DNA from 4 places in the Shewanella sp. SM68 genome. Region 4 is predicted to be linked to each of the others. Evidence: predicted binding sites of a transcription regulator. Region 4 holds the regulator's gene; each other region holds the start of a gene.
The links. The regulator sigma-54, encoded in region 4, starts transcription at its own class of promoters, with help from an activator protein. The targets are predictions, from matches to a motif close to GTTGGCACGNNNNTNGNNT.
Positions count from the first base shown of each region.

Region 1: flgA (flagellar basal body P-ring formation chaperone FlgA) is a predicted target of sigma-54. The motif match lies at 2,259-2,277, and genes of this name have one in related genera.
Region 2: L5M40_RS05810 (BON domain-containing protein) is a predicted target of sigma-54. The motif match lies at 5,491-5,509, and genes of this name have one in related genera.
Region 3: flgF (flagellar basal-body rod protein FlgF) is a predicted target of sigma-54. The motif match lies at 6,186-6,204, and genes of this name have one in related genera.

Region 1 is NZ_JAKKRU010000008.1:155,314-163,337, forward strand. It holds gene flgB (flagellar basal body rod protein FlgB) at 1-204, opposite strand, end outside; gene L5M40_RS14270 (CheR family methyltransferase) at 348-1,187, opposite strand; gene L5M40_RS14275 (chemotaxis protein CheV) at 1,288-2,208, opposite strand; gene flgA (flagellar basal body P-ring formation chaperone FlgA) at 2,414-3,121, shown strand; gene flgM (flagellar biosynthesis anti-sigma factor FlgM) at 3,197-3,520, shown strand; gene L5M40_RS14290 (flagella synthesis protein FlgN) at 3,523-3,948, shown strand; gene L5M40_RS14295 (LPP20 family lipoprotein) at 4,076-4,528, opposite strand; gene L5M40_RS14300 (FlgO family outer membrane protein) at 4,525-5,157, opposite strand; gene L5M40_RS14305 (flagellar assembly protein FlgT) at 5,438-6,604, shown strand; tRNA gene L5M40_RS14310 (tRNA-Arg) at 6,660-6,735, shown strand; gene L5M40_RS22620 (helix-turn-helix domain-containing protein) at 6,967-7,143, shown strand; gene L5M40_RS14315 (hypothetical protein) at 7,268-8,024, opposite strand, start outside.
Region 2 is NZ_JAKKRU010000003.1:36,104-44,127, forward strand. It holds gene L5M40_RS05785 (TonB-dependent receptor) at 1-1,361, opposite strand, end outside; gene L5M40_RS05790 (hypothetical protein) at 1,466-1,645, opposite strand; gene L5M40_RS05795 (polysaccharide deacetylase family protein) at 1,970-3,109, shown strand; gene L5M40_RS05800 (hypothetical protein) at 3,323-4,099, shown strand; gene L5M40_RS05805 (DUF3224 domain-containing protein) at 4,229-4,633, shown strand; gene L5M40_RS05810 (BON domain-containing protein) at 4,901-5,455, opposite strand; gene L5M40_RS05815 (glutamyl-tRNA reductase) at 5,732-6,187, opposite strand; gene L5M40_RS05820 (sigma-54 interaction domain-containing protein) at 6,434-7,804, shown strand; gene L5M40_RS05825 (major royal jelly family protein) at 7,914-8,024, shown strand, end outside.
Region 3 is NZ_JAKKRU010000008.1:146,134-154,157, forward strand. It holds gene flgK (flagellar hook-associated protein FlgK) at 1-1,617, opposite strand, end outside; gene flgJ (flagellar assembly peptidoglycan hydrolase FlgJ) at 1,658-2,800, opposite strand; gene L5M40_RS14230 (flagellar basal body P-ring protein FlgI) at 2,818-3,909, opposite strand; gene flgH (flagellar basal body L-ring protein FlgH) at 3,921-4,595, opposite strand; gene flgG (flagellar basal-body rod protein FlgG) at 4,607-5,395, opposite strand; gene flgF (flagellar basal-body rod protein FlgF) at 5,406-6,149, opposite strand; gene flgE (flagellar hook protein FlgE) at 6,322-7,683, opposite strand; gene flgD (flagellar hook assembly protein FlgD) at 7,766-8,024, opposite strand, start outside.
Region 4 is NZ_JAKKRU010000005.1:256,061-264,084, reverse strand. It holds gene mlaE (lipid asymmetry maintenance ABC transporter permease subunit MlaE) at 1-272, opposite strand, end outside; gene mlaF (phospholipid ABC transporter ATP-binding protein MlaF) at 269-1,087, opposite strand; gene L5M40_RS10915 (KpsF/GutQ family sugar-phosphate isomerase) at 1,731-2,708, shown strand; gene kdsC (3-deoxy-manno-octulosonate-8-phosphatase KdsC) at 2,708-3,259, shown strand; gene lptC (LPS export ABC transporter periplasmic protein LptC) at 3,256-3,816, shown strand; gene lptA (lipopolysaccharide transport periplasmic protein LptA) at 3,803-4,357, shown strand; gene lptB (LPS export ABC transporter ATP-binding protein) at 4,354-5,085, shown strand; gene L5M40_RS10890 (RNA polymerase factor sigma-54) at 5,193-6,671, shown strand; gene hpf (ribosome hibernation promoting factor) at 6,700-6,987, shown strand; gene ptsN (PTS IIA-like nitrogen regulatory protein PtsN) at 6,990-7,433, shown strand; gene rapZ (RNase adapter RapZ) at 7,430-8,024, shown strand, end outside.

The DNA of each region.
Region 1 (8,024 bases), on a different contig from region 4:
ATCTGGCTCTTGCATTTCAAGACTATTTCGCTGCTGCTGTTGGCCTCGAGCGGCCTGCATTGCCGCAGAAAAATCAACATCGCGGGCTTTGTAATGTGGCGTATCTGCGTTAGCGATATTGCTTGAAATGACTTCAGCCCGCTGCGCTCTAATACCGAGAGTGTATTGATGCACACCCAGTGCATTATCAAAATTGATCGCCATAAAATTGCCTCCTCGTGTTCTCACGAAAATAAAGCAATTCATGTGCCAACATCAGGAAAATTTTGAGAATAACAACAAGGATGAGCAAGTGATGGGTAAAAAATTACCGACAATTGTCGGTAATTTTCTTTAGAGCGGCTGAGTTAAGTCTTTTTCTGGTAATAAATGCCAGGGTTACAACGAACCATATCAAACTCGTCCGTTAAACCAGCGATAGATTCTGATGCACCGAGAAATAAAATCCCTTTGGGATTGAGAGCGGCAGCGAATTGCCGCAAAATTTTTGCCTTTGCCTCTGGTGCAAAATAAATAAGCACATTGCGGCAAAAGATAATGTCGAACTTGCCAAGCAGACTATAACTCTCAAGCAAATTATGCGCTCTAAAGTTCACCAACCGCTTCACATTATCCTTTAACTTCATATTGCCAGAAGGTAATGCATCAAAAAACTGACGCTTACGTTCTTCAGATAAACCACGCGCTAATGCCAAACTATCGTACTCGGCATTTTTACAGCGTTCCAACATGGAAGGAGATAAATCCGTTGCTTGAATCGAAGCACTACCAGCCAAGGCACCAGGCTTCTTCTGTTGATACTCAAGAATAGTCATAGCCAATGAGTATGGCTCTTGGCCTGACGAGCAAGCCGCAGACCAAATTTTAAGCGGACGCCCCAGACGACTGTATTCTGGTAGTAGGACATTATTCAACAACTCAAATGGATAACGATCACGGAACCAAAGGGTTTCATTGGTCGTCATAGCATCGATCACTTCAGCTCTGAGCGCACGCTCAGTAGGCTTCATCGAATGCTTAACCACATCAGATAAGGATGGCAGGTTATATTTGCCCATCAAAGGAGCAAGACGACTGCGCACAAGATATTGCTTATTTTCACCCAGTACGATGCCGCTGTGTTGCTCTAAGAACAACCTAAATTGATTATATTCAGCCTCAGCGAGTGATTTATTTGGCACATTCACATCCTAAATCCTATAGCAAGCACCAAAATCAGTGCGAAACCATCATGTTATAAAGTCGAGATTATAGCGTAAAGCGTATCTAGGTACTAACCTACAGCAATTACAAACTTAAATGCTTATTCACAGCAGCGGCCAGTTCGTCAGGATTAAACTTAGCGATAAAGTCATTAGCCCCCACTTTTTGAACCATTGCCTGATTGAATACACCACTTAACGAAGTATGCAGTACCACTTTAATATGCTTAAGCTTAGGATCATCTCGGATTTCAGCGGTCAGGGTGTAGCCATCCATTTCAGGCATCTCAATATCAGAGATGATGAGGGGGATCTCATCGGCCACATTATCCATCTCTTTGGCGATTTCTTTAAGCTTGTCTAATGCTTCGCGACCATCTTTTGCGGTATCAATTTGTAAATTCAATGACTCAAGTGAACGAATAATTTGCTTACGCGCCACGGCAGAATCATCAATAACCATAATATGGTAATGCTGAGTTCTGTCGAGGGTCAGTTTTTCATTGGCTTCTTCACTGATAGCCGTTTTAACCGGTGAAATCTCATCTAAGATTTTTTCCACATCGAGAATTTCAACTAATTCACCTTCAATTTCAGTCACAGCTGTCAGATAAGAATAACGACCAGCACCTTGCGGCGGAGGCATAATCGCTTCCCAATTCATGTTGATGATCCGCTCAACAGAACTGACCAAGAAGCCTTGAACACTGCGGTTATATTCAGAAATAATGATGAAACAGTTTTCAGTGCTCGCTAAAGGTTTTCCCCCTGTTGCCGCACTCAAATCAATCACTGAAATGGTTGTTCCACGAATATGAGCAACACCCTTCACATAAGGATTAAGTTTAGGCAAAGTGGTCAGTGGTGGACACTGCAGTACTTCTTTCACCTTAAACACGTTAATCCCAAACCGTTGACGACCGTTTAATTTAAAAAGCAGTAATTCTAAACGGTTTTGTCCAACGAGCTGGGTTCGTTTGTTGACTGAATCAAGAATACTCGACATAACTCTGCCTTGTTGTTCTGTTTATGTTCGGCCCTATAACTCAGTTGAGTATAGGCATATTAATTGCTTACGTCTTATCTATCGATAAACATAGTCGAAACTGAGTCAATCTTCTGACAGTGATGCAAATTATTATTACAGTGGTCAGCTTCGAACTTAATAAAAGTATAGGTGCATTCTGGCGTTACAAGCTAGTCTCTTCATTATGAAAGTAAATTTAGTCTGTTTTTTTAGTCTTTTCACCCTCTTCATGCCCGCTTTTGCGAGTGCAGAGCCTATTGTCCCCACCGTATCGGCAATCTCAGAATTAGCTAAAGCGCTTATTTCAGAAAAAATATCCGTTCCAGAAAATGCCAAAGTAAATATTTCGCCACAGATGGTTGACGCAAGAATGCTGCCGTCACAATGTTCGTCTCCAATGAAAGTTGAACTGGCTAGCGATAGGGAAATTAGCCGTAATAACACCTTAAAAGTCAGCTGCGATACACAAGACTTAGCTTACCCTTGGCAAATCTATATCTCGGTTCGGGTGGATATCTTATTCCCCGTTGTTGTCTCAACCGAAATCTTAGCACCAGGCGAACTCATCTCTCCTAGTCAAGTAGAAGTCCGTTACATTGAACAAAATAGCTTGAGAGGTGCCGAATTCGATGACCCGAGTAAATTGGCTGGCGTGCGAGTAAAACGACGAGTAGCAAAAGATAATCCCATATTAAGTAACAACTTATGCTTCGTTTGTAAAAATGATTCGGTATCTATCTACGTTCGTTCTGGCTCATTCGAGCTCAAAACAGTAGGCGAAGCCCTACAAGATGGCAATAAAGGTGATCGGATCAGAGTCAAAAATAGCAGTTCAAACAAAGAACTAGATGCTATAGTCACAGGCATTGGCGAAGTTGAAGTAAGAATGTAAAATAATCTAAAGCTTTTTTGTAAGCTGCCGATACCCCAGTTAAGAAATCCCGTACACACGACGCTGGAGCCTAAAATGGCAATTGATATTAGCAAACTCAACACTGCAACGACTGCGCAAGTTCGTTCAGGTGCAACGAAAACGAGCAGCGATCAATCTGCTCAAGTTGCTACAAAATCGACAACACCACAAAGAAGCGACTCTGTGGTCATTACGGCCCAGGCACAACAACTTCAAGGAGCTCAGACTAAAATGGCTAGCCTTCCTGAAGTTGATCAAAAGAAAGTAGCAGAAATCAAACAAGCTATTGCCGAAGGTCGCTATAAAATTGACCCAGAAAAGTTGGCTGCCAATATTGCAAGTTTTGAAGCCGAACTTAATGACTTAAATAAAGAGTAACTATGACTGAAATAGCTAAACTGGTAGATCTACAACACGCCCATTTGGCTGTTCTTAAGCAAATCATACTCAAGGAAAAAGGCGCTTTGGTTGACCAAAACGCCGATTTACTGCTTTCCCTTGCTAACGAAAAATCGCAATGTCTGAAAGAACTAAAGACTAATGATGATATTCTGGCAAAACACAGTGATAAATCGCTACTCACTCAGCAAGTCGAACTCGTGCATAAAATGGCCGAGATCAAAGACGCATTGACTGAATGCAAAGAATTAAACGAACAAAATGCCAGTTTAATTGAGATGAATTTAGCGAGTTTAAATCGCTTTGCTCAAGCTTTACAAGCCAGTAGAAACGCCTCCAGCCTCACCTATAACGATAAAGGCAAGACCTCGACTATCTCAAGTTTAGGCAATGATTTAAAGGCCTAACAAGCGCATCACTCCCACTTAGCATTCCCTTTTCTAAGCTCTGATTAGATCTTAATGTCTTGTACAAAAAGAAAAGCCGCGTTAATACGCGGCTCAATACATGCTGTTGAACATACATTCAATAACGCTAGAAATACGTCACTTCCTTCACTCGTTGTGGACGGTTCTGTTGTTGATAAAGCGCCCAAACCTGTGAAAAATCAAGTTCTAACTCAGTCACATAATGCTCGCCTGCTGGATAACTCTTAACGACTCGTGCGCCGCGGATCACGCCAGAAACTGACGCTTTGACATTATCGTCCGTCAACATCCAATCACTAACACTGCTGTTTGCCGTTATTTTCTGCCCATAAACTTGTTCCGCTAATTCACGATAAGCCACAATTTTTGATGCCTGCATAGCCATCAACACTCTTTGTGATTGCTCTTTAGCCGGTTGAGTCGCTAAGGGCGCATATCCTATAGCCGTTAACTTAGGAAAACTCGGCGGCGGCACATCTTCCCATTGCACATATCTATCTTTAGCAGCGCAGCCAGTTAGCATTAGCCCCGTGATAAGTAATAAAAGGTAGTGTTTCATTTTCCATCTCCTAAGACACGTACTTCATTCATGCCCGGACTCGCCTGACGATATAAGATGCCATTTTGTGACACAATTTGCTCCGAAGGCTGCATGTAGTTTGCCAACTCTTTTTGAGTCACAAAAGTTTGAGATGCCGATACCACGCGATTGTTACTAATGTTCACAATCCGAGTATTGATCGCCATACCATTGGTTACTACGCTCATAGTCGAAACGACAAGATGCTCAACAGGAAGATCTTTCGACAATTTTTGCCAATCTCGCGTCAAAATAAAATCCCCGTCAGATGTGACTCTCAAGCCATCAGCTAAGTTTAAATCCACCACATTAAACTGAAAGCTATGGAGCGACGTCATTAATCCTTGCTGTAACTGTTGCGCTAACGCATTAGTGCCATTCAAATCGCCCACTAATACTGGTGTTGCAACTACGATAGGTTGATCAGCACGCAAAGCATCATTTTGCTTAACGAGCTCAGTCACTATTCGCTGTGCTAAATGGTTGATCACTGCCGTTGGCGGCAACCCATTGCCATCCACTAAACTCGGTTTGGGCGGCGTAACAGGTTTAGCTACACATCCACCTAACATTATCAATGTTAAGGGAATAATCACACGCTTTAGCATTGGATTTACCTCATCTATGGGTGCATTGGCAGTCAAGTGACTCACTTTCTAAGCTTCAAATTTTTAATGAGTAACAAAAACCAGCAATCTTCGGACCAATATTAACCTCAGTCCGACAATATTCTTCTATTACCCAGTATATCGACTGTAACAATGGAAACTTTATCAAAAGTTCTCATACTCAGGCACGAAATTTGCTTTATTGCCATATTAGGTTAAGAGTCAGAAAACTGGCTCGATTGGTAATATCGCCATTAGCTTAGCGATAAGGATTGAATTGATGCACATACCAGGTTCAGCTTCGCTCATCATTTTGAGCCTTTTACTACTTTCTTTGCCCACCAGAGCCGAATGGATAGAAGCCAGCGGAGAAGCAACTATTATCAATGGTAATACAGCTCAAGCAAGGGAAGAAGCAATTAATCAAGCTGTTAGCTATGCGACATTAAGCACAGGTATTCAAATATCCAGCGAGCAACAAACCTCTAATGGTAACCTCACACAAAATAACTTTGCGATAAATCGCAACGCCCAAGCCATAAACATCCAACTCGTAAGTGAACAAATTCAGGGAAATAAAATATATGTATCCCTACGCCTCGATCTAAATGATGATCCAACACAACAGTGTCCTAATGGCCAATTAAAGGCCGCTATTTTAATACCTCAAACACAAATAAAAGATCGTTCTCAGCTTAGATATGGACAACTTTCAGGCTTTGAAGAGGTCATTTCAGAGGCGTTAGGGAACACTATAGAAGATTACTCTTCAACTGGCTTTAGTCACATCCATGCTAACGAGCGACTCGATATTGAACAAGACCTAGTGGATATTCGCGGTTATCGACTCCCAAGCTGGCTCAGTGAAATTACCGACAGCCAATATATTCTTCAACCGCAGATCATTGATATATCGATAGAGCCTGTACAACCCACCTTCTTAGGATTTTGGGATGAAGCTCCGCTAAGGCAATTTCAATTCAAACTCAGCCTCTATCATGGGATCAGTGGCGAAGAGGTCTGGAGCAAAAGCTACAGCACATCGGCCCCATGGGAATTTGAAGAACAGGCTATCATTGCTCCCAACAGTAATAGATTCTGGCGTTCCTCCTATGGAAAAAGTATTACTCAATTAATATTGCAAGCTACCCGAGATTTAGACAGCACACTTAATTGCAGGCCATTACTTGGCCAAGTCGTTAGCCGACAAGCAGACAGGATTATATTAAATCTAGGCCGTAAACATGGCATTCGTGTCGGTGATAAATTCCAAGTAGTATTACAACAAAACTTACCCGATAGACTCAATGAAATGCGCGCCGTCGCGACCAAAAGTCGTGCAACGGTAAAAATTGAGCAAGTAAGCGAAGAAAGCGCTACCGCAGTACTTGTAGACCAAAATGCCGCCTACAATGTGCAGATAAACGACATAGCGCTTAAGATTTAAGCAACTAAATCATAAGCCTTTTAATCAAAGATAAAACCAGTATAATCACTGTCGTCTCTTCATAGCTCAACAGGATAGAGCAGCCGCCTCCTAAGCGGCCGATCGGGGTTCGAGTCCCTGTGGAGAGACCAACAGCCTATATAAATCAATCAGTTACAAGCAAGTTTTCGTTTTATCCTACTCATATCCTACTTTATATCTTTATATCTTTTTTTTCTTCCTAAATTGAAAATAAATACTTGATTTTGTTAAAGCATTATGTTATTTGACTTTTTTATGGTTTTTTGTTATATTACTTTAAATCAAATGTCAATTTGATTATAAAAAAACAAACAAAAAAATAAGGGGTTATGATGGAAATGATGTTATTAACGAACGAAGAAGCCGCAACTTTTTTAAAAATTTCACCGAGAACGCTTACCAATTGGCGATCAGCCAGAAACGCGAGAATCCCATTTTCGAAAGTTGGTCGAGGTGTAAGATACAATCAGCAAGATCTAGTTGATTTTGTCAATTCGAACACCAAACAAATCTCATAGTCATTCAATAAAAAAGAGTCAAAAATATGAACTTTTACATTGAACAATAAAAAGCCGCTGAATAGCGGCTTTTCAGTCTATATTAAAAATCAGTATCAGTAAAAATTTAAGACTCACTAGACTTCTACATTCGCTCTATAGCATCTGAATTCATTTCATCGACAAGAACAACTGCATCATTGATTTTTTTGTTTTCCGTCTCCTTTTTCTTTTTCTTTTTATTTATAATTTTAACTTTATCAATATCATTGATTTTTTCAAACTCGAAACCACTAATATGATTTAAAGATACAAGCTGCTCAAGAGCAATTTTTAACTTTCTCTTTTTTTCTCTATTTTCCATTTTTGAATGACCCAAACGCTCTAAAAACTTATATAAATCGACATAGAAACAGCTCTGTCTTTTGAATTTTTTAGTCTGAAGATAAAGATATACAGCTTTTGCGTACTGCGTTTTTATTTTGTAATACACAGTCAAATCGATCAATTCTTCAGAAAAATCAGCAGTAGCTATTGCGCCTAATTTCCTGCTCAATTCAATTTTAATCTCTTTAGATTCAGTATCATAAAAAGTGCTTTGAAAAAGTGGAAATGACAATCTAGTTGTATATTTATCCACATCATCACATCCGTCTTTATAAAAGAATAATTCAACATGACAAAATTCTAATCGCTTTATTCTCTTTACTAATACTTTTCTCTTAGCTTCAGTTCTTGAAGCTTTTGATAGTTTCAATGCTTCAAACAATTCTTTATCAGTTAATGAAATACTAAATTTTCTATACTGTTGATATTTGCTAATTATAATAGCAAATAAAGGAAAGTCATCCGATGCATTCAACTCTAAACCGTTATAAACAACTCTTTCATTTTTAGTTCTT
Region 2 (8,024 bases), on a different contig from region 4:
TGCACTGTGGTTTCGTAGTTGGCCTCTTGGGCGTGCTTGAACTGGCTAGCATCGTTGGCATCTAGGCTCGTGAGCACCACTTGATAGGGACCTGTGGCATCGTAACTAAAGCCACCATCGACACTGCCTTGACCATTAGGGAAGGCGGGATCGCCAATTTTGCCGCCTTGATCCGTCGCAGGGATCCACCAAGAAGATGAGCCGCCTTGGGTGCCGCCATCTGAGGTCGATTGGCCAATGACGCCGCTAAGGGTGAAACTGTCCCCGACGTATTTTCCGGTTAAGTTGAGTACGTCAGACTTCATATTAACCGCGTGGCGTACCACAGGGTTATAAATAATCGACGCATACGCTGGCAGAATTGTTGCCGATGCTGTGCCGCCTTGGGCGTTATTTACTACGTTGGTGGAGCCCGAACCGCGGGCGCCAACGGTTAAGAAGTTATGGTTTACGTGGGGGATATCGAGTTCAAAATTAAAGTAATCTAAAGTGAACTCTGTTTTTTCAGTCGGTGCAAATTGCAGTGTAACTTGGGCACTGGTCCGTTCACGTTCGGCCCTAAACGCCTGTGAGCCAATCCCCCACGCCCCGACAGTTGATTCTTGGTTTTGTGCAGGATCAGCGGCGAAGTATTCATAATAACCACTGAGAGATTCCAGTACTTGGCGGCCGCTGGTAATTTTTTCTACTGAATAGGCGCCTAAAATGCCGAACTTTTCATCGTCATTTTTCCAGCTTCCGAGGAATGAGCCACTCGGGTCTGTTTCATCGTACAGGCTGCTTTGGCTCAGCTCGCCAGCGACTTGATAGGTGTGGGCATCGAGATCTAAGGGCTTGCGGGTTTTGAGATCGACAGTGCCGCCCAGCGCACCTTCTTCAAGGCTAGCGGTTGGCGTTTTGTGGACTTCAACCGCACTGACTTGCTCGGCTGACAATAATTCCATGTTGAAGGTACGAGTGGCAGGACCAAGATCATACCAAGAGGTGCTCGCAACGGTTTGACCGTTCAGCAAAATACGACTCTGTTCTGGCGCTGTACCACGAATGGTGACCCCACTCACTTCACCGTATTGCCTATCGACCGTCACCCCAGAAATTCGCTGCAGCGCATCACCGATATTTTTATCGGGAAACTTACCGATATCTTCCGAGGTGATAGCATCGACCGTGGAGTCGGCGAAGCGTTTGGTATTCATTGAGGCTTCAATCGAGCGACGTATGCCGCGTACTTGGATTACCTCAATATTTTCTGCCGTTGCCTCTTGTTGCTCCGCCGCGACTGCGGTTGAGCTCATCCCGAACAAGGCGTTAGCGATACATAATGCGAGCAAAGAGCTCTTAAATAGTTGACCTTCTGACATGTTATTGCATCCCTGTAGTGCTTTTATGTTGTTTTTTTCTCCAGTTAACTTACCTGTTATCGAATTGTTGATGCGGTACTTTTCACACTAGGATTGGTATTTTTCTATTGTCTTTGAAGCCTTGGGTAAGGGGGATCGTTAATACCAATCGTATTAAATATCTGTTCATTCAGCGGGAATTCAACGCGCTTTAGACAAGGCGAAGGCTTGAAGGCATAGTGGTGCTCTGTCGAAAGCCTTAAACGCAGTATAAAGCGCGTTGAAACCCGCCCTTTGGGAGCCACACAGGTATCCCACTCCGGTGTTGCATTGACTTAAAAGGGAATGACCATTTCTGCGTCAATGCGCCTTGGATTGAAATGCCTGTGAGGCTCTGAACTGATTAGATATTTAATGTGATTGGTATAACTGGGGCAAAGGCAGAATTTATCGACTTAGCGTAGAAAAGTATGGCTTGTTGCTAGGATGGTATAACTAATGCCGGCGGGATTACTCACTATAGATAAGCTAAACGGATAAGTGAACTCGCTGTCTACAGGTTATGAATTAACCAGTGCGTAAAGAGAACTAACTTATTCATCTTTAAACATTATTTATAGGATGAAATCATGAAACTGAAATCGATAGCCGTTGCAGTTGGGCTTTGTGTTGCGAGCTTGAGTACTGGCTTAAGTGCGGCCTACGCCAGCGATAAAACCATTTACCTTACCTTTGATGATGGTCCAATTGACGCGACCTTAGGGCTGTTAGATGCGTTAAAGGATGCCAATATTAAGGCGACGTTCTTTATTAATGCGTTTCATATGTATGGCGAAGGGGATGAAAACGAGGCGTTAGCGGCTGTCGCCCTACAACGCTTGCTAGATGATGGTCATATTCTGGCAAACCACAGTTACGATCATATGCTGCATAACTGCACTGATGGCGTGCAATCTGGGGCGGCATATTGTAATCAAGTTGGACTCTGGCCTGTAAAATCCTATCAAGATGCGGCCACCGATTTCACCTATTTTGTGACGAACACGGCCAAAGTGGTTGAACTTATTCCTAATGCCGCCAGTTATCCCAATAACAAGATGACTAAGTTGGCACGTTTGCCTTACACCAATGGTTGGCGAGTGACCAGTAAACTCAAAGGCGACGGCTTGTGTGCGACATCCGATACTGTGCCGCCTTGGGACCCCACTTTTGCTTGTACCGCAGAAACCTCGACCAACAGTTCGCAAGTTGCGGTGCAAATTCAAAACATGCTCGCCGAGAGTGACTATAAAATATTTGGCTGGGATCTAGACTGGGGACCAGAGGATTGGGGCGTTGCCTTTCCTGCTGAATCCATGGCTGATGGGGTTGAGCTGGTGGCAAAAGTCAATCAAGTGATTAACACCTGCGCAGGAACGACGATGAATCCGCTTAACAGTCGTACGCAGAACTTAGATTGTAGTGATGGTTTACATAACGGGAAGGTGGTTATCTTGACCCACGACTTCTTGTTTGAGAATGCTCACCGCGGACAAGGTGCAACCATCAACTTGCCTAAAATTAAGCGTTTTGTTGAAGAAGCTCAACGTCAAGGGTATCGTTTTGATACGCTAGATAACTATGCCCCTGCTTGGCAGGATCAGCATAATTATCAACTACCTGAGTTTGTGTCCTATCAAGATAAAATCTATTCTTTAGTGCAAGCGCATTTCTCCCAAGGCAATTGGCAACCAAGCCAGACCCCTGCCTTGTGGAAAAACGAAAAGTAGTGATGTATTGGGCTGAGTATTTACTCGGCCCATCATATTGGTCGAGTAAAAGGCATGTTGCTGAACTTAGCCTGACAAAATTCAAAATAGCGGCATTTTTTACACTTTACCCACTTCGCTTTAACTCAGTATCTGTAATACTGCTCCGACATTGATTTGAAGTTTATCGGTGTTAGAAAAGTAGCGCATAACGAGCGCGATTGGGGAGAGAAGATGAGTACGTTTGTAAAATTAACCATAGCGGCAACCTTAGTGGTATTAGCCTTACTTGCTGCGGGTATTTACCGTTTCAACATGACCAATGATGATATTTATATGGTGATGGAAGATGGACAGGTGATGCAATACGATGAAGCCATGGCGCATGAAAAAACTCAGGCTCAGGCGAATGAGATCGAAACTGTGACACCTTTTGAGGTAAAGCCTGTGGCGAATGCATCGGAAGTGATGCTTAAACTCTTTAGCTTAAATACCGCCAATCCTGTTGAAATAACGCTGCCTGAGGGCGGCAAGTCCGTTGCACTGACACATTTTATTAAGATCAAGCAAACAGAGTTTGCTATGGGCGACTACCAAGATGGTGAGATAAAAGGTCGAGCATTACTCGATTACTTGCGCATTACACCGTTAAATTTCGATCCCGCTCTAGAGCCGGACACCCAAAGTGACGCACCGATTCAAGATGATCCTAAAATGCAAACTATGCCCTTTGTGGCGCCCTTTATTGTGACGACTCAAGGTTCAGGCGTATTTTGGTATCTTGGATTGTTTAATCTGGATTTTAAACACAATAGCTTGAAACACTTAGGCAGTGTCATGCTTGGCGATCGAATCGAGGTGGATAGTATTGAACCTGTTTATCCTTTCGAAGCCCCATTCAAAATTGCTGTGACTTATCGCGATAGAGCGTCTGACCAACCCATGTCTGAAAGCCCTGAAATAGTCAAAACCATAGAGATGATAGTGAGTGAGACTAGCCTACATAAGTAGCGTGTAAATGCCATTATGGATCTGCGCAGGCTTATGCTAAGTTGTTTTTCGGTAAGTGGGTGATGTTTGCTTCAATAGCAAGCGTTAGCAGGTAATAGGTCAGCATAAGATTTCGACAAGGAGAGTGTCATGCAAGTTAGCAAAATCACTGGGAAATTTGATGTTAAGCTCACTCCTGATAGCCCCTATGCTACTGGTATTGGTGGTGTGACGTTAGGACGTATGGGCTTAGATAAAACCTTTTATGGTGAGCTTGAGGGGCGCAGCAAAGGGGAAATGCTCAGTGCTATGACGTCAGTCAAGGGCTCAGCTGGCTATGTGGCCATTGAACAAGTGGTTGGTAATTTGTGCGGTAAGCAGGGCAGTTTTGTATTACAACATTTTGGCATTATGACCGATGGACAAAATCGTCTGATCTTAGAAGTGATACCCCATTCTGGGGCGGGGGAGTTGCAGGGGTTAACTGGCACTATGACCATCAATATTGAGAATGGCCAACATTTTTATGCATTCCAGTTTGGCTTTGAAGCTTAGTTTGGCTTTGAAGCTTGAATAACGCCTTTGTTTTAGCTCAGTTTTCTGTAACTCTTCTCCTTTATGATCATTCGAGTCATCTGAATTCACCCTTCTTAATTTAAGCGAGTAAGTCTTTTCGATTGGGTCTGAAAATGGGCATAAAAAAACCAGCTGAGGCTGGTTTTTTTGATTCTTTTTTCATAAAGCACTATCGAACCTTGAGTCTAGATCGGTGTGCTGTTACTTAAAATACGTTTAATTTAAAAAATGCCGTTGTCACGAGAGTTAAGACACTTTTTTAACCACTTTAATTTTATCAACGACCTTTTTCACATCGTCGGTATTTTCGGCAATTTTCAGTGCTAGTTGACGTTCGGCATCGCTGGCAACTTCACCTTTCAATGTGACTATGCCATTGGCAACATCCACATTAATTTGGGTGCCGGATACGTCAGTTGAAAACAGTAAACGCGTTTTGATGACTGTGGCAACTTTAGAGTCAGTTAAGGTGGCAACAACTTCACTGGTGCCTTCTTTTTCATTCATCACAGTGAGTTGGTTATCGACATCTTTCACCCCATCTAAACTCTTGATGAGCTCTGTGGCGAGGGCTTTATCCACACTGCTTTCCACTTTACCTGTTAACGTCACTTTACCATCTTTGACATCTGTAATGATGTCGAAGGAATTGAGATTCGTGTTGAGCAGTAAAGTGGTTTCTGCTTTACCATCGATCCACGCATCCTTGGTTCCGCCTTTCCAATCTTGGGCGGCAGCCACATTTAAACTGATTGAACCGACAAGTAAAGCCACTAGTACTGATGCTGTTGTAGTTTTCATAATCATATCCTCCGTTGTTTTCTCGAAGCTAGATAATGCGCCAATCGTGCCAATGTTTTTAAGGTAATGATTTTTAATGTTTTAATTGTTTTATCTGGCGTTTTTATACCTTGGCACTTTCCTTTAGGTCGGTCTTTTTTACCGACAAAATGTAATTTTTTCTGGCATGCTGAGCCATCATTCGAGCATAAAAAACCGCACTCATCAGTGCGGTATTATGTTTGTAGTAAAAGTGGAAGGGAGTCAGTTAAATCTGGCTCACTTAGCGACAGAGAATTAATGGTGATTGAGCGATCCCGTACCGTCGTAACTCATTTGCAGCCAAGCGGCACCCTCTGCAAGTTGGTTTGCAAGTTGTGGCTGATGCGCTTGCCTTACTGCTTGTTTTATTTGGATTAGCACTTGCTGCTCTATATTGACAAGGGCGGTCATAGCCTGCGAAATTTGGCACTGTTGCAGCAATTCTGTTGCTTGAGTATAAGTGACGGGCACGGTGTGACTTAGGCCATTAATTGGCTCGTCAGCCAAACGTCTCAGCTGTTCAAACCGAGTTAACATTCGTTGGTGGATGTTAGCTTTGGCGGAAAAAACACGCTTAAGATTATAGTCTTCGACATACCTCCTCGCTTGGTTGTAAAATGTGAGTCCTTCTTGATTCAGCTTGATGATTTCATCGATCAACATGATATCGGCGCGGATATCAGTCTGATGTTGCACAACATTAGACTTCATTATGGGCCTCCTAATGCCAGTGTTCGACATAGATTGTTTAACTGATTGGGTAAACTGATTTTGTTTCGTTCAGCTACCATGCATATTCTGTTCTCGTTTTTAATGATATTTTAACAGGCTGATTTTTAGACTGATATTCTCAGTTCATCGAGATATCATCTTAGAACATCGGCAACTATTACCGTTGCTGTTGTTAAAATTTCATGGCTGACATACAGTAGTTTTTCATACAGGGAGTAGATACGCATGGCTCGACTGACACTTTTTTATCACTTGCAGGATGTTGGCGCCGAGCAAGCAATCATCGAACTTGCTGGCGCTGCTGACTTTAATAAGCTACGCAGTGTCGATGACTTGCCTTGGATAGAGCAGCTAGGGGCAAATCACGTCGATGTTGCCATTATTGAGTTATCCAGTCTTAGTCGTGAAGATTACCTTGTGCTGCTGGATAATGCGGCCATGTCAAATATTGAGTTTATTTTTCTCTCCGATGGTCAGCCAAATCCTAATCTTGATCAGTTAATGTCTCATTTTGCGGGTTACCACTTTCGCAAACCTTACGATATGCCGCTAATCAGCGAAATTTTTGCTGATTTTGCACAGTATTTAGCATCATCGCCTAATCGACTGCATCCTTTTGCTAGCGAGCTAGACCAATACGGTTTGCTTGTTGGTTCATCAGCTCCTATGCACAAGCTATATCGCACAATTCGTCGCGTCTCTGCGACAGGCAGTAATGTGCTGATTATTGGGGAAAGTGGGGTAGGGAAAGAACTGGTTGCTAATACCATACATCTTGCCAGCCCTAGGGTGAACGAGCCTTTTATTGCGATTAACTGTGGTGCATTAAGCCCAGAATTGGTCGACAGTGAGCTGTTTGGTCATGTCAAAGGCGCATTTACGGGGGCGAATCGCGATCACAAAGGCGTATTTGAACAGGCTGAAGGCGGGACCTTGTTTCTCGATGAAGTCACCGAAATGCCGATTGATCATCAAGTGAAGTTACTCAGAGTGTTGGAAAATAGCGAGTATCGTCCTGTGGGTGGTGACAAAGTGCAACGTGCAAACGTACGTATTGTGGCAGCGACTAACCGTGATCCCATAGTGGCGATAGAGGCAGGGCTATTTCGAGAAGATTTGTACTTTCGTTTGGCTCAGTTTCCCATTCGCGTTCCGCCCTTACGGGAACGTGGCGAGGATATTATTGGGCTTGCGCAGCATTTTCTTGCCTATCGTAACGTGGCCGAAAAGCAGAATAAGAGCTTAGCTGAAGACTGTATTCAGATGATTGCTAAGTACCCTTGGTCTGGTAATGTGCGCGAATTAAAACATGCAATTGAGCGAGCCTATATTCTGGCCGATCAGGATATTTTACCCAGCCATTTACAGCTACCTCAGACGAATGAAGTGGGTTTATGTGGTGGTGAACAAGTTGTTATCCCCCAAGGCATGCGCTTAGATGATTTAGAGAGAATCGCTATTTATCAAGCACTAGAAACCACTCAAGGTAATAAAACGGATACCGCCGAACAACTGGGGATCAGCGTTAAAACCCTCTACAACAAGCTCAGCAAGTACGAGCAGCAAGTCGAGACCGGTGAAACGACTGCTGAATAAATATTAATTATCAAATTAATATTGAAACAGAGCTAAACTTTATACTCTTTTTTTTGTAAATAATAACTCCTATTCTACAGCCCTTAAACAGAAAAAGCGGAGATAGAATATGAAACACTTATTAACAACAGCATTATGGCTTTCTTTGACAGCCAGTAGTTTTGTAAACGCCACCCCAGCAGTAGGAAGTCTTGAAACAGTCGCTGAATTGCCAATACGA
Region 3 (8,024 bases), on a different contig from region 4:
GTTATCCCCCTCTGCGAAGGATAAATCGAAGGTAAATCTGTCATTGCCTGCAGCCGCTTTGCTGTCAACTTCAAAGGTAAAACCAAAAGCGCTAATACTCGGAGGCGTATAAGGGGCTGCAGCCCCAAGGGATGTTCCCGCGGCGTCGAATGCTTCATAGGTTGGAGGCACAACTGTGGTATCGAGCTTTATCGTCAACTCACTGCCCGTTACAGGGAAATTTGCGGCATTACGATTGCTAATTTGAGTCAACTTCACTTGGGTATTGCCCGAGTTAGCGGCATCTGCAGTAATCTTTGGTGATGCGGCGGCAATGCCTTTAGGGTCTTTCATGACCACTTCAATGCCATTTGAAGCACCTGCTGTCGGGCGAATGGCAAAACGATCGCCAGACGCCATAGCGCCCGCTTTTATATCAATTGAAAATCCAGATCCACCCGATAAAGTCGAGCCAGTTAACGTCAGTGGCGTAATTGCCCCCGTTTTCGAATCTCTCAGCTCATAAGTTGCAGGCGCGGTAAATGACAGTTCGTAGGCACCACCTGTTAATAAACTGGTGTCATCTATGGTGACGCCTAACGTTGCATTACCTGTATTACCAGAAAAACCTGCTGCACGGCCCAAAGACATCATAGGATCGTTGATATCTTTGAAGATATTGGCACCAACTTGCCCATTGAGGTCAATACCTTGTGCTTGCATTTTATTGAAGTTATCAGCCACGCCCAAGGCTAATTGATCGAGCTCATGACCCGCGGGAATTAACGTTTGATCACGATAATCAAAAATGGCCCCTAACTGACCGCCAAGTTTACTCGGATCAACAGTGACACTTTGCGAACCAATACTTGAAGTCAATTGGAGCTCATTTGGAAATGGATCACCCGCTTGGATTCCCATCGTCATAGCAATTTCACCAGAAACCAACATCACTGAGCCACCAAGCATTACGCTCTTAGCACCATTTTCTAATGGAATAACATTCACTTGAGCGTACTGGCTTAACTCTTGAACAAGTGCATCTTGCTTATCAAGCAACTGCGCATCCTGATTCGGCGACTTCATTAACTCTAGGTTTAAATTTGCCAGTTCTGTACTGATCTCATTGATACGCTTAGTCATACCAGTGATCTGGTCATTGGTCTGATTAAGCTGGCCATTCAAATACGACTGCATCTGATTAAGACTGCTAGCAACTTGCTGTGCGTTTGTTAGGGTCGAACTCCGAATACCCAAATCTGCAGGCAAATCAGCCACACTATTCAGCCCCGAAAACAGGTCATTCAAGCTTTGTGGCACAACTTTACCTACCTGTGAAAACAGCTGATCTAACTCACTCAATTTACCGTAGCTGGCTTCGGCGGCGCTTAACGTTGTTTGGCCAATGCGTAATTCTCTTGCAGCATAGTCATTGTAGATACGCTTAACGTCATTAACGTAAGTTCCTGTGCCATAAAAGCTACTACCAAAACGCTGCGATTCAAGAGTCGACTGGGTTGCCACTTGTCTGTGGTAACCAGCGGTATTGGCGTTAGCTATGTTATTACTGGTAACACCCAGTTGCGACTGGGAGGCAAGCACCCCAGTTCGCGCTATATTCAGTAGATCAACGGCCATTAGTTGACACTCCTATGAACAAACAGGGTTGTAAGATTCATCATTTGTCTTCTCCTGGCAGAATTGATTTCAGTTCTTCACTGATCGACTGCATCACTTTAATCACTTTTTCAGCGTATCGAGGATCAGTGGCATAACCCGCATCCTGCAAAGCTCGGATGAATTGGGTAGGGGAAGCGGCCACTTTTTTCGCATCTTGATAACGTTCACCTTCGGCAATGAAGGACACAAAATCGTTAAAGCTATGCTCGAAATCACTGTAAACTCGGAAGTCAGCTTTTTGCTGAACAGCAACACCGTGCTCAAATTCTAAGGTACTGACGTTAGCCTTATCGCCTAACCAACGACGATCAGCTTTAATGTTGAATAGGTTATGACTCGGCGCACCGTTATTGCCGCGGACGATTTTTTGTCCCCAGCCAGTTTCCAGTGCTGATTGCGCCAATAATACTTCTGGTTGGGTACCTAATGTTTTTGCGGCTTTTTCAGCATGTGGATATAAGGTCGCTAAAAATTCTTCTCGACTACCAAACCTGACAATCTTTTGGGTTTCCCTAAATGCTACCGTCGGCAAAACTTGGCCGCTAATCACAGGTTCTACCACTGAAAGTGATTGTTCACTCCAGCTCGGCTTAGGCGTATCGATAGCCAGTGAACGATTAGGCGCATCAATGTCCATTGATGAATTGGCATCTTCAGCTCTATCCGGTTCAAATACAGGCCGAGCGATAGCAGCCGGCACACCATGATTTACAACTGTGGGTTCAACCACAGGAGCGGCTGAACTCTGCATAGGCACATTAAGCGCTTTATCGTCATGGAGCATTTTCATGCCACCATCGTCACGCAATACCGATGCAGGCGTGAAATGACTTGTTTCGGGAGAGAGTTGCTGCACCATCATATCGGCAAGGCCCAATACACCTTTGTCAGATAAATCGACCGATAACTGCTGATCGCGCATCTGCTCGTAAAACTGAGTGTATTGGCTATTGAGTGGACTATCAGACTGAAAAACCGCATTGGCATCGCGCATACTTTTCATCAGCATTTGCACGAAAATACCTTCAAATTGTTGGGCAACCTTTTTCAAGGCGCCCTTCTCATCTTTCTGAGCCTGGGCGCGGAGTGAATCTAGCCCGCCCAGGTCAAGAAAATGTGATGAACTTGAAAGCTTTTCCATGATTTTCCCGACAGAAATTAGATGATGATAAGTTCACCATGCAAAGCTCCTGCCACTTTTAATGCTTCAAGTATTGCTAACACATCTGAAGGGGCTGCACCGACTAAGTTAACCGCTCTAACCAGCTCATCCAGCGTAGTGCCTGGATTAAACATAAACATACGGCGGTCACTTTCTGTCGCTGTAATCGTACTATTACTCGTGACGGTTGTTTGACCATTTGCCAACGCGTTAGGCTGCGAAACCTGTGTCGCCTCCGCGATAGTTACAGTCATGCCGCCATGGGTAATCGCCGCAGGGAGTAAGCGTACGTTTTGCCCAACCACTATGGTTCCAGTACGTGAATTAACGATCACTTTGGCAGATTCCTCTGCGGGAACAACATCAAGGTTTTCAAGCGTTGCTAAAAAGGAGACCCGTTGTGATACATCACGTGGAGCAGTTACCTGAACAGACGTCGCATCTAAAGGACGCGCCATATCAGGACCTAATAGATCATTGATCGCATCGGCCATTCGCTGCGCAGTAGAGAAATCCGAACGACGTAGGTTAAACGTCAAATAATCGCCAGTTGAAAATGGGGTAGCTACACTACGCTCAACAATTGCGCCATTCGGTATACGACCTACAGTTGGCGTATTTTGAATCACCTTTGAACCATCTAAACCATCGGCACTAAAACCACTCACCACTAAACTACCTTGGGCGATCGCATACACATTACCGTCTACCCCTTTCAAAAAGGTCTGTAATAAGGTGCCACCGCGTAAGCTTTTGGCTTCGCCTAAGCTAGATACCGTCACGTCAAGATCTTGACCAGGTTTGATAAAGGCAGGCATATCCGCGTGTACGGCTACCACTGCAACGTTTTTAATTTTCGGTTTGACGTTGTCAGGAAGATTAATCCCAAAGTTTTTGAGCATAGTCATAAAGGTCTGCTCGGTATAACTGGTTTTTTCCCCCGTTCCCGGTAAACCGACCACTAAGCCATAACCAATCAACTGGTTACTACGCACACCTTGCACATTGGCAATATCTTTAATTCGTTCAGCCTGACTAGGTAGAGAAAACACTAGCATGGCAACGGCTAACACCAGTTTATATTTCATGATACGACTCCTTAGAAGGGCCACCAGTCGCTCATAAAGAACTGGCTTAACCAGCCCACTTTTTGAGCATCTGCGAAAGTGCCTGTGCCACTGTATTGGATACGGGCATTAGCCATTCGCGTTGAATCGACAGTGTTATCGGGTTTAATGTCCTGCGAGCGAACGAGACCAGTGACACGAATAAACTCATCACCATTATTGATTGAAATCCATTTTTCACCACGGATCACTAAGCTGCCGTTGTTTAGCACTTGCATCACGTTTGCCGAGATGCTGCCATCTAGACTATTGCTCTGATCCGCATCCGATTCACGCTTAGTGTTCATGCTATCTTTGTAACGCAAATCAATTGGCACTCCGCCAATGGACACATTACTACCACCTGCAAAGATGGGATCTAAGCTCATGTCTGAACCTTTTTTGATCTGATTGCCTGCACTCTTCTTAGCTTGAGTCGATTCCTTCAATACGATAGTGATAATGTCACCGACTTTGTGGGCGCGTATATCCGAATACAAGCTAGATGCTTGGCTGTCTTGATAAATAGAGCCAGTTGCGGCAATTTTTGTCGGCGGTGCCTCTGGGTATACCGGCGCGTAAAAGGGATCATCCGCAAGGGGTTTCTTTTGCGTCGAGCTACAAGCTGCAAGCAATAACGCGACGGCCAACACAAGATATCTAGCCATGATGTTTGCCTCTATAAATTCTGAGTCACATAAGACAGCATCTGATCTACCGCTGAAATCACTTTTGAGTTCATCTCGTAAATGCGCTGACTTTCGATAAGGTTCACCAGTTCCTCGGTCACGTTCACGTTAGAGGTTTCTAAGGCGCCTTGACGAATAGCACCCATACCATCTAACGAAGCGGTACCTTGAATGGGCGTGCCGCTCGCACCAGTTTCCGTATATAAGTTTTGTCCCATAGGATCTAGACCCGATGGATTAATAAAATCCGTCATAGTCAACTGACCCACGACTTGGTTCTCAGCGGTACCCGGCGTTTTTACTGAAACTTCACCCTCCGCTGAAACGGTAATACTGGTCGCATTATCAGGAATAGTGATCGCGGGTTGTAGCAAATAGCCAGAACCTGGCGTCACAATCTGACCCGTATCGTCTAAGGTAAACTGACCATTTCGAGTATAAGCAGTGGTTCCATCAGGGAGCTGGATTTCAAAAAATCCAGGACCTTCAATCATGAGATCCAGTGAGTTATCCGTCGTCAGCATGTTACCCTGAGTAAACATTTTTTGAGTGGCGACGACTTTCGTACCCGCACCTATGTTTAATCCGTTGGGTAGCTTAGTGTTAGATGCACTAACACCACCCGCTTGGTTAACTGTTTGATAGAGTAAATCTTCAAATACTGCGCGGCTTTTTTTGTAGCCCACAGTGCTAGCGTTTGCTACGTTGTTTGAAATCACTGAAATATCAGTTTGCTGTGCGTCTAAGCCAGTTTTACTAATCCATAACGCCGGATGCATAATCTATCTCCTAACTAATACGCATTAATGAAGATGAAGCGCGATCATTCTCTTCCGCGGTTTTCATCATCTTGACTTGCAATTCAAACTGGCGCTGAAGATCAATCAAAGACACCATTTCATCAACAGGGTTAACGTTACTGCCCTCTACGGCACCACTTTCAACTGCGACGAAAGGGTCAGCTGGTGCTGGTTCGCCTGACATTTGTCGAAATAATCCATCTTCACCACGCATCATCTGCGCATTGCCGGGATTAACTAACTTCAATCTCGCCACTTCTTCTATCACTTCAGCAGTCGCCCCTTGAGGGCGAACAGACACTATGCCATCCTGTGAAATTGACACTTTATCAATAGGTAATGGCAGCACTATCGGGCCAGCATCCCCCATCACGGGATTGCCTCTGTCGTTATATAACATGCCCGTCGCATCGAAACTGAGACTACCGGAACGGGTATAAGCTTCACTGCCATCTTTCGCCTGAACGGCAAACCAGCCATCGCCTTTAATGGCAACATCGAGATCCCGTCCAGTGGTTTTAATCGGACCAGAGCGAAAATTAGCTGACGGAGATTCTGTCATCGCAAACACCCTTGAAGGTAACCCTTCACCGAAGGCTTGCATCGATCTGGCCTGCGCCATATCTGATTTAAAACCATCGGTATTAGCATTGGCTAAGTTGTTCGCACGGAGTGCCAGCTCATTCATATTTTGCTTAGCGCCACTCATGGCGACATAAAGGAATTTGTCCACAGACTGCTCCGTCAAATTTTCTACATGACGATATCAAAGCAAGCATCGTGCCAATAAAAATTAATTTTAATTTACTGATAAATTTGAAGAATAAGGAAATGAAGTGAGTTGACAGCAGGATAAAGGCTAAGTGTTGCCACTGGCGGCAACACTTAGTTAAATAAAGTAATGATTAGCGGATTTGTAATACGGTTTGTTGCAGCGTGTTATTCACTTCAAGGGTACGGGAGTTCGCTTGGAAGTTACGCTGCGCCGAAATTAAATCGACCAGTTCAGTCGTTAAATCGATGTTCGATTGCTCTAACGCAGATGAACTGATGCTACCAAAAGTTCCACTATTTGCCTCACCCGCTAACGCAGGACCTGAAGCTAAACTGGCTTTCCACGACGTATTACCCACTTGCGTTAAACCTTGTTCGTTAGCAAAACGAACTAAAGCAACCCGTGCTAAAGGCACGGTTGAACCATTAGAATAACTCGCGGTCACTAAACCATCTTCGCCTATTTCAACGTTAGTTAAGCGACCTACAGTCGTACCATCTTGCGTCAACTCAGTTGCACCAAAAGGAGCAGCATATTGCGTTGGGGCATTAAACTTCACAGTCAACTCTTGAGTACCATCGGCACCTGGCCCTAAAACACCCGCACCACTGACGCCCAAAGCCTCAGTCTTGACTATAGCAGGATCGCTACCTGTGTAGACACCAACAGAATTGAACTTGAGTACAGAGCCTTTCCAACCACCAGCAGTTTGAGCTGTGCCCGTTGCATCAGGTGTACCATCGCCGGTGATATCTGTTTGATAAGTACCAGCAGGACCGGCTAGATCGACTTGCTTTCCATCAACAGCATAGTAAGCCACCCAATTGTTCTCACCATTGTACGAACCGTCTTTGGGCTTAACAAAATAAGTGGTCATAATATGTGGCTCACCGAGTGAGTCATAAATTGTCATTGAAGTAACGTTATTGTAGGTTTTTGCATCTAGAGGATCGAATGCCGCGGGGTCGAGTGCACTTTCCTTAGCATTTAAGTTCATTTGTAAAGTAACATTCTCAGTCTTTACAGGGCTACCTGCAGTGTCTGGTATTTGTACCGGCTTAGCCGTCGTTAAACTCACTGATGTTGAGTTCCCATCTTTATCCACTGGGAAAGTTTGCAAATAATTACCCGCAGAATCAACCATGTAATTATTTTTATCGACCTTAAATGCTCCAGCACGGGTAAACGAGTGGTCTAATGTACCCAGTTCAGAGGCAGTAACGAAAAAGCCACCACCTTTAATCGCCATATCAAGGGAGTTATTCGTCAACTGTAAGCTACCTTGATGGAATTGCTGTGCCACTTGACTCGTAGCAACACCACCACCGACAGCAGTTTTAGCATTTGAAAAAATAGAATTAGCGTAAACATCCGCAAATTCAGCACGGGACTCTTTAAAGCCAATGGTGTTCGCATTAGCAATGTTATTCGCCGTAGTGTTTAAATCTTTCTGCGCGGCAGAAATGCCACTCAATGCAATGTTAAACGACATAATTCACCTCTACACTTGACTCAATTCATTTATGAGCAACTTACGCCCAATTCGGATACTGCAAAAATTCTTTTATGCAAACTTAGGTTTCAGACACAGCTAACACATCGGTTAACTTGATGCCCATACCGCCTCTCAAGTTAAGAATCGCGCCAGTACTGGCCGTACCGAGAGAAACGCTGGTCACATGAGCATAGGTCGAGACTGGCAATTCTTGGGATTTCCCATCCACTAAACCACTCGCCTTGATCGTATAGTTACCTGCGGTTACAGGGTTTCCATCTTTATCGAGGCCATCCCAGTTAACATCGACATTTCCCCCCTTACTGCCATCAACTTTA
Region 4 (8,024 bases):
ATAGGACCTAAGCTTTCTTCGGTGCCAAAACCAACTAAGATGTTATAGCCTTGCAGTGCGAGCACCATGCCGATAAAGAGTCCTGAGACTAAAATAATCACCATGGATTGCACACCGACCACATAAATCTGGCGCACTAATAATGGAAAACCTTTACGCACGCGTGGCCAGCGAAAAATCGCGCCCCACAGCATAAGGCCTGCACGGCCAAAGCCGAGCACTAACTCAATCGCGCTGCGGCCTAAGTCGGCAATACTGTCGATTAACTTCACTTGCCAACTCCTTTTGCCATTAATTCTTGCTGGTAATCATTTGCCGGATAATGGAACGGCACAGGGCCGTCCGGAGCACCTTGAATAAACTGTTTCAGCTGCGGATTATCAGCGTACTTTAATTCTTCAGGGGTACCATGGGCGATGACTTTTTTGTCAGCCACCACATATACATAATCGGCAATGCCAAGCACTTCATCCACATCGTGGGACACCACAATTGAAGTCAGATTCAGCGCATCGGATAACTCACGAATGAGCTTTACTAACACGCCCATCGATATTGGGTCTTGCCCTGCAAAAGGCTCATCGTACATCACCATTTCAGGTTCAAGCGCTATGGCTCTAGCCAATGCGGCGCGGCGTTGCATACCACCGGACAACTCGCTTGGCATCATCTGAGCGGCACCACGTAAACCTACGGCTTCAAGCTTCATCAGCACGATAGTGCGAATAATGTCTTCAGGCAGTCCAGAATGTTCACGCAGTGCAAACGCCACGTTATCGAACACATTAATGTCGGTAAACAGCGCGCCACTTTGAAACAGCATGCTCATCCGCTTACGCAGACTAAATAATTCATTGCGACTCACGCCATGGATATCGTGACCGTCGAATAACACTTGTCCATGGTCAGGCGTTAATTGGCCGCCAATCAATTTCAACAGGGTCGTTTTGCCTATGCCGCTCGGCCCCATGATCGCCGTCACCTTGCCCCTTGGAATGGACAGGCTAATATCTTCATATATCACACGCTGACCGCGGCTAAACCCCAAATTACGGATCTCAACCAACGGCGTTTGTTCTTGAGTCATGCTTGATTCCGACATTTGCAAATGAGGTGATCCTAGTCTTCCTAGACTGACCAATCGAAGAGCCGCAAATTGTACGTAATTGCGCTTTAACCTACAACCGAATCGACACTATCGCCCTGCGATACTTTCAATTTGCCTCATTTACAGCGAAAATGCGCCCTAAGTTTTCACTCTGCACAGGTAAAATGTTACTTAATGTTTTCAACCTAGTTGCAGAATTGGCAGTATTGGCTAATTCGTTCGCACTTAGCTCACTCTTCGCCCACTTTTATCGGGGAGAGTCGATACGCAATTGCGCAATAGAGGCATCCCATAGGGTAATACCCGCTGCGATATGGGATAAATCCATTGAAATAAACGACAAAGACGATGATATTGCTCAAGACCTTCTGCCGCTAAACACGTTATTGTGCGTGAATAGCTAACGCAGCTGAACTTGACGAGTCGGATCAATCGCTCTAGCCTGCCGCAATTGTTTTGCTGTTTTCGGTAATTAACCACAGCAAGACATAAGCTAAATTGTCTGAAAACAAACTAATACTTGGCAGAAAGCCTATTACATATCATCTTTATCGCGTACCAAATTGTGCTATTCCAATCCCATCAATGGGGCGACAAAGACAATGCAAAAAGAGAGATAGACATGGTAGACAAATCACAACTGCGCCAATGGGGTTGTAAAGTTATCGACATTGAAAAGTCAGCCCTAGACAATCTTTATCAATATGTTGATTCGGCTGAATTTGCAGAGGCTTGCGAGTTGATCCTCAACTGCACTGGCAAAGTGATTGTCATGGGAATGGGCAAATCGGGCCATATCGGCAATAAGATTTCTGCCACCCTCGCCAGCACAGGAACGCCAGCATTTTTTGTGCATCCGGGTGAAGCCAGCCACGGCGATCTGGGTGTATTGGCCGATAACGATGTGATTTTAGCGATTTCAAATTCTGGTGAGTCGAGTGAAATCCTCACCTTAATGCCGGTCATCCAACGTATGGGCGTGCCTGTTATTGCGGTAACGGGTAAACCCGAATCGAATATGGCGCGATTATCTAAAGTGCATTTATGTATTGAAGTCCCAGAAGAGGCTTGCCCACTTGGACTTGCCCCAACCTCAAGTACCACAGCGACCTTAGTGATGGGCGATGCCATCGCCATTGCGCTGCTGCAAGCGAAAGGCTTTACCCGTGATGATTTTGCTATGTCCCATCCCGGCGGTGCTTTAGGACGTAAGTTGCTGTTAAAAGTCTGTGATGTGATGCACAGCGGTGATGACTTACCGCTCGTCAACCACGATATTTGTATCACAGAAGCCCTGTACGAAATCTCCAAGAAAGGCCTAGGCATGACGGCGATTATCGATGATCAGCGCAAGCTGGTTGGTATCTTCACCGACGGTGATTTACGCCGCGTTATCGATGCCGAAGTGAATTTACGCACGACGCCCATTGCCGATGTGATGACCCGTAACTGCGTCACGATCACGGATAATGTATTGGCCGCCCAAGCGCTGCAAGTGATGGACTCAAAAAACATCAACGGATTAATTGTTATTGATAAAGACCGCCATCCTATCGGCGCTCTTAACATGCTAGACATGGTTAAAGCAGGAGTCATTTAATGCCACAGCAAGGATTTTACGGCCCAATCAGTGATGATGTGTGGCAACGCGCGCAAAAGATTAAACTGTTAATCTGTGACGTCGATGGGGTGTTTTCCGACGGCCGTATTTACTTGAGTAATAGCGGCGAAGAGCTCAAAGCCTTCCATACCCGTGACGGTTATGGCGTGCGCTCACTCCTCACCAGCGGTTTCAACCTCGCCGTGATCACAGGACGTCAATCCAAAATCGTTGAAAACCGTATGACAGCCCTTGGTGTTACCCATATTTACCAAGGCGTAGACAATAAGTTCGAGCCCTATGAAGCATTGCTCGCACTTTATGGTGTCACCCCAGAAGAAGTGGCTTATATCGGTGATGATATTGTCGATCTCCCCGTGATGAATGTCGTCGGTTTAGCGGTCAGTGTTGCTGACGGCCACCCCTATGTACGCCAACACGCCCATTTTGTGACTACGCTCAATGGTGGCCACGGTGCACTGCGTGAACTCACAGATCTGTTACTCCTAAGTCAAAATAAATTCACTTCGGCCCATGGAATGAGTATATGAGTCGTGTGACACTCGCGATTATCGCTTTTTTTGGAACTGCACTAGCGCTTTACTGGCAGGTCCAGAACAAACACAGCGGTGATTCCGATAACAGAGTAAAAGATCAAAATACCCCAGATTTCATCGTTGAAGATCTGCGCAGTGTTGAGTTCAATGAGCAAGGACTAGTGAATAGCCGTGTGACGGCGAAACACATGGAACATTATGATTCAACGAATCAAACTTTCTTTACTCAACCTGTTTATCTTGTTTATCCAGACCAAGGTAAAGCACAATGGCAACTCAGGGCAGATCAGGGCAAGCTAAACAAGGAAACTGGCAAGGTTGTATTAGAAAATAATGTTATTATCGATGCCATTAGCCCAGAAGAACCGATTCAGACCTTGTCCACCAGTTATCTGGAACTCGATCTCAACACTATGATAATGACCTCTGACCGTACCATTTACGTCACAGGGAAAGATTTTAATATTCAAGGCCAAGGCCTTTATGCCGACCTCAACGCGCAAGAAGTGCAATTGACCAGTCAGGTAGTAGGAACATATGAAGCAAAATAACGTATTACTTGCCAGCCTAATGCTAATTATGAGCATGAGTGCTTTCGCGAAAGTCGGCGACTTAAAGCAAGAAGTCAAAATTAAAGCTGTGAGCCAAACTGCGGATATCAAAAACAACCAGATCATCTTCTTTGGTCCGGTGGAAGTTACCCAAGGCTCAATAAAAATCCAAGCAAATGAACTGCGTGCATTTTCCGCTGAAGGTGAAAATAGCAAAACTTTGGTCGCCACAGGCAACCCTGCTACGTATAGCCAAATATTAGACGATGGCCGCCCAGCATCGGCAAGCGCGAAAGAAATTCGTTACGATATGGCAAGCCGCACCTTAACACTGAAAGGTATGGCGTCATTAGATCAAGCGGGTAGCCAAGTTACAGGCAATTTAATCCGCTATAACATGATTCAACAGAAATTGATGGCCGAGAGTACTGGCAGTGGTGACGATCGCGTGATCACTATTATTCAGCCAGAAAACTATCAAGATGATGCTAAATCAGATGCTCCAGCGGATAAACCTGTGAAAAAGCAGGACTCTAAATGACCCAAATCACCTTAAGAGCACAAAATCTGGCGAAAAGTTACAAGAGTCGCCAAGTGGTTAAAGACGTCAGTCTGACGGTAAAAACCGGTCAAGTCGTTGGCCTACTCGGTCCAAACGGTGCAGGTAAAACCACGACCTTTTACATGGTTGTCGGGCTAGTGAAGAGCGATAAGGGACATATCTTTATCGACGATGATGATTTAACCGCAGATCCTATGCATCTGCGTGCCCGCAAAGGCATAGGTTACTTACCGCAGGAAGCCAGTATCTTTCGTAAGCTAACTGTTCATGACAACATCATGGCCGTACTGCAAACTCGTAAAGAACTTAAAAACGAAGAACGAGAAGAAGAACTAGAACATCTGCTCGAAGAGTTTCATATCACCCACATCCGTGACAGCCAAGGCATGTCATTGTCGGGTGGCGAACGTCGTCGCGTCGAAATTGCGCGGGCTTTAGCCGCTAATCCTAAGTTCATTTTGCTCGATGAACCGTTTGCCGGCGTCGATCCTATTTCGGTTATCGACATCAAGAAGATTATCGAACAACTCAAAAGTCGCGGCCTTGGCGTACTGATCACAGACCATAATGTCCGCGAGACATTAGATGTATGTGAACATGCTTATATTGTGAGTCACGGAAACCTGATTGCCGAAGGAACTCCAGCAGAGATCTTAGACAATCAGCAAGTTAGGGCTGTGTACTTAGGTGAACAATTCAGGCTATAGTTAATCGAGCGAAGCCTATGGAGACAATTTATACCGCCATTAGGCTTCACTCAAGATAATATTAAGCGACCTTATCCAACAATAATAACGTAGGGATCAGCGGTAACATGAAAGCGTCACTCCAGCTCAAACTGGGTCAACAGTTAACCATGACGCCACAATTACAACAGGCCATACGTCTGTTGCAACTGTCGTCATTAGAACTGCAGCAAGAGATCCAGCAAGCATTAGATTCTAATCCCCTTCTCGAGCTGGAAGAGGATCAATTCGACGCCACTAAAACCCCTGTAAACCAAACGCTATCCGATACGGATTTCAGTGAATCTAGCACTCTGCCACCAGAAAAAGACAGCTCCACCATAGACACGGCAGAGTCGCTAACCAAAGAATCCATACCCGATGAGCTCCCCATGGACACCACATGGGATGAAGTGTTTACCGCCTCCCCAAACTCAGGCCCCGGCGGCAGTCGTGAAGACGATATGCCCTTCCAAGGCGAGACCAGTGAAGGTTTGTACGAACACTTAGAATGGCAAAAAAACCTCACGCCGTTTTCTGAAACCGATTTAGCCATTGCCACCGCCATTATTGATGCCATCGACGATCAGGGCTATCTCACCCAAAGCACTGAAGAAATTCTCGAAGCCATGGGCAATCCTGAAGTTGAGCTTGACGAAGTCGAAGCCGTACTCAAGCGTATTCAGCATTTTGATCCCATAGGCGTTGCCGCCCGCGATTTAAGTGAATGCCTGCTGATCCAACTGTCGCATTTCGCCGCTGATACTCCCAACCTAGAAAACGCCCGTATGCTGATCAAAGATCATTTAGATCTGATCGCCGCCCGTGATTTTAGGTTATTGATGCGTAAGACTAAATTAAAAGAAGATGAATTAAGGGATGGTATAGCACTTATCCAAACCCTCAATCCTCGCCCAGGTTTGTTGATCACGCCCAATAATGACGAATACGTTATCCCAGATGTGTCTGTGTCGAAGAAAAATGGCCGCTGGGTCGTTGAGCTTAATCCTGACTGCATGCCAAAAATCAATGTAAATCAACATTATGCTTCTATGGCACGCAGTACCAAAAACCAAGCCGATAGCCAATTTATTCGCGGCCATCTGCAAGAGGCTAAATGGTTTATTAAGAGCTTAGAAAGCCGTAACGATACTTTGCTTAAAGTTGCTAATTGCATAGTGCAATATCAGCAAGGTTTCTTTGAGTATGGTGAAGAAGCCATGAAGCCTATGGTGCTTAACGATATTGCCGAAGCGGTAGAAATGCATGAGTCCACCATCTCACGGGTCACAACTCAAAAATACATGCATACCCCTAAGGGACTTTTTGAACTAAAATACTTCTTCTCTAGCCACGTCGGTACTGACGATGGTGGTGAGTGCTCATCCACAGCAATCAGAGCCTTTATAAAGAAACTGGTTGCAGCGGAAAACCAGAAAAAACCATTAAGCGATAGTAAGATGGCACAACTTCTGGCAGAACAAGGGATCAACGTAGCCCGCAGAACCATTGCGAAGTACCGAGAGGCTATGCTTATTCCACCTTCTAATCAGCGTAAAAGTTTATAACCTACAGTGGATATCGGAGGACGTTTCTATGCAAATAAACCTAAGTGGACACCATGTCGAAATTACCGAATCGTTACGTGCATATGTAGAAGAAAAGTTTTCAAAACTTGAACGCCATTTCGAACAGATCAATAATGTGCACGTTGTGCTCAATGTTGAGAAAATGCAACAGATTGCTGAAGCGAGAATAAACCTCATAGGTGGTGAAGTTTTTGCTACTTCAGAGCATGCTGACATGTATGCCGCTATAGACGCCCTGATTGACAAGCTTGACCGTCAGGTTATTAAACACAAAGAGAAGTTAACAAAACACTAATAATGGAACTTTGTACCATACTGCGGCCGGAGTGCACTACCTGCGCCACTCCGGGCAGCAAGAAAAAGGTACTGGAACTCATCAGCGACTTAGTCGCTGCCCAGTACCCGACCCTCTCATCTCAAGAGATATTCGAAAGCCTAGTGGCGCGCGAAAAGATGGGGAGCACAGGTATAGGTAACGGCATCGCCATTCCACATGGTCGACTAGCCGATATAGATCAGCCCATTGCCATACTAATTAAGTGTGAAGAGCCGATAGCATTTGATGCTATCGATAAGCAACCTGTTGATATTTTATTTGCACTACTGGTGCCTGCAGACCAATGTCAGCAGCACTTAAGTACCTTGTCTTGCATGGCCGAAAAGCTGAGCGACAAGCAAATATTAAAGCAATTACGCAAGACGCATGATGAAACGGAACTCTATCAGGTAATCACTGGATGAAACTGGTCATAGTGTCGGGCCGCTCAGGCTCAGGCAAATCTGTCGCCCTTAGGGTACTCGAAGATCTCGGCTATTATTGTGTCGATAACCTTCCCTTGCCATTGATTGGCAGTTTGCTTGAGCAACTCAAAGGCAGTAACGATCTCGTCGCCATCAGTGTCGACGTGCGTAACATGCCTGAGCAGGATAAGGTCTTAGTGAAACAACTCGCTAGCCTACCTCCAGATACTGAGTTAACGAGCTTCTTCCTTAACTCCAGCGATAAAATTCTGCTTAAGCGTTACAGCGAAACCCGCCGTTTGCATCCTTTGTCGAAGAGCCGAGTCTCTTTGCAAGAAGCGATAAAGCTGGAGGGAAAACTGCTCGAGCCTATGTCAAAACTGGTCGATCACTACATAGATACGTCGAATTTGAATATCTATGATTTAAGTGACCAAGTCAGACAAATTCTCCTTGGTAGTGTCGATAAAGAACTCGTGATCAACTTCGAGTCCTTTGGCTTTAAGCACGGAATGCCCACCGAAGCCGACTTTATGTTCGATGTGCGCTTCCTGCCCAATCCCCACTGGGAGTTGGCGCTGCGGCCATTGA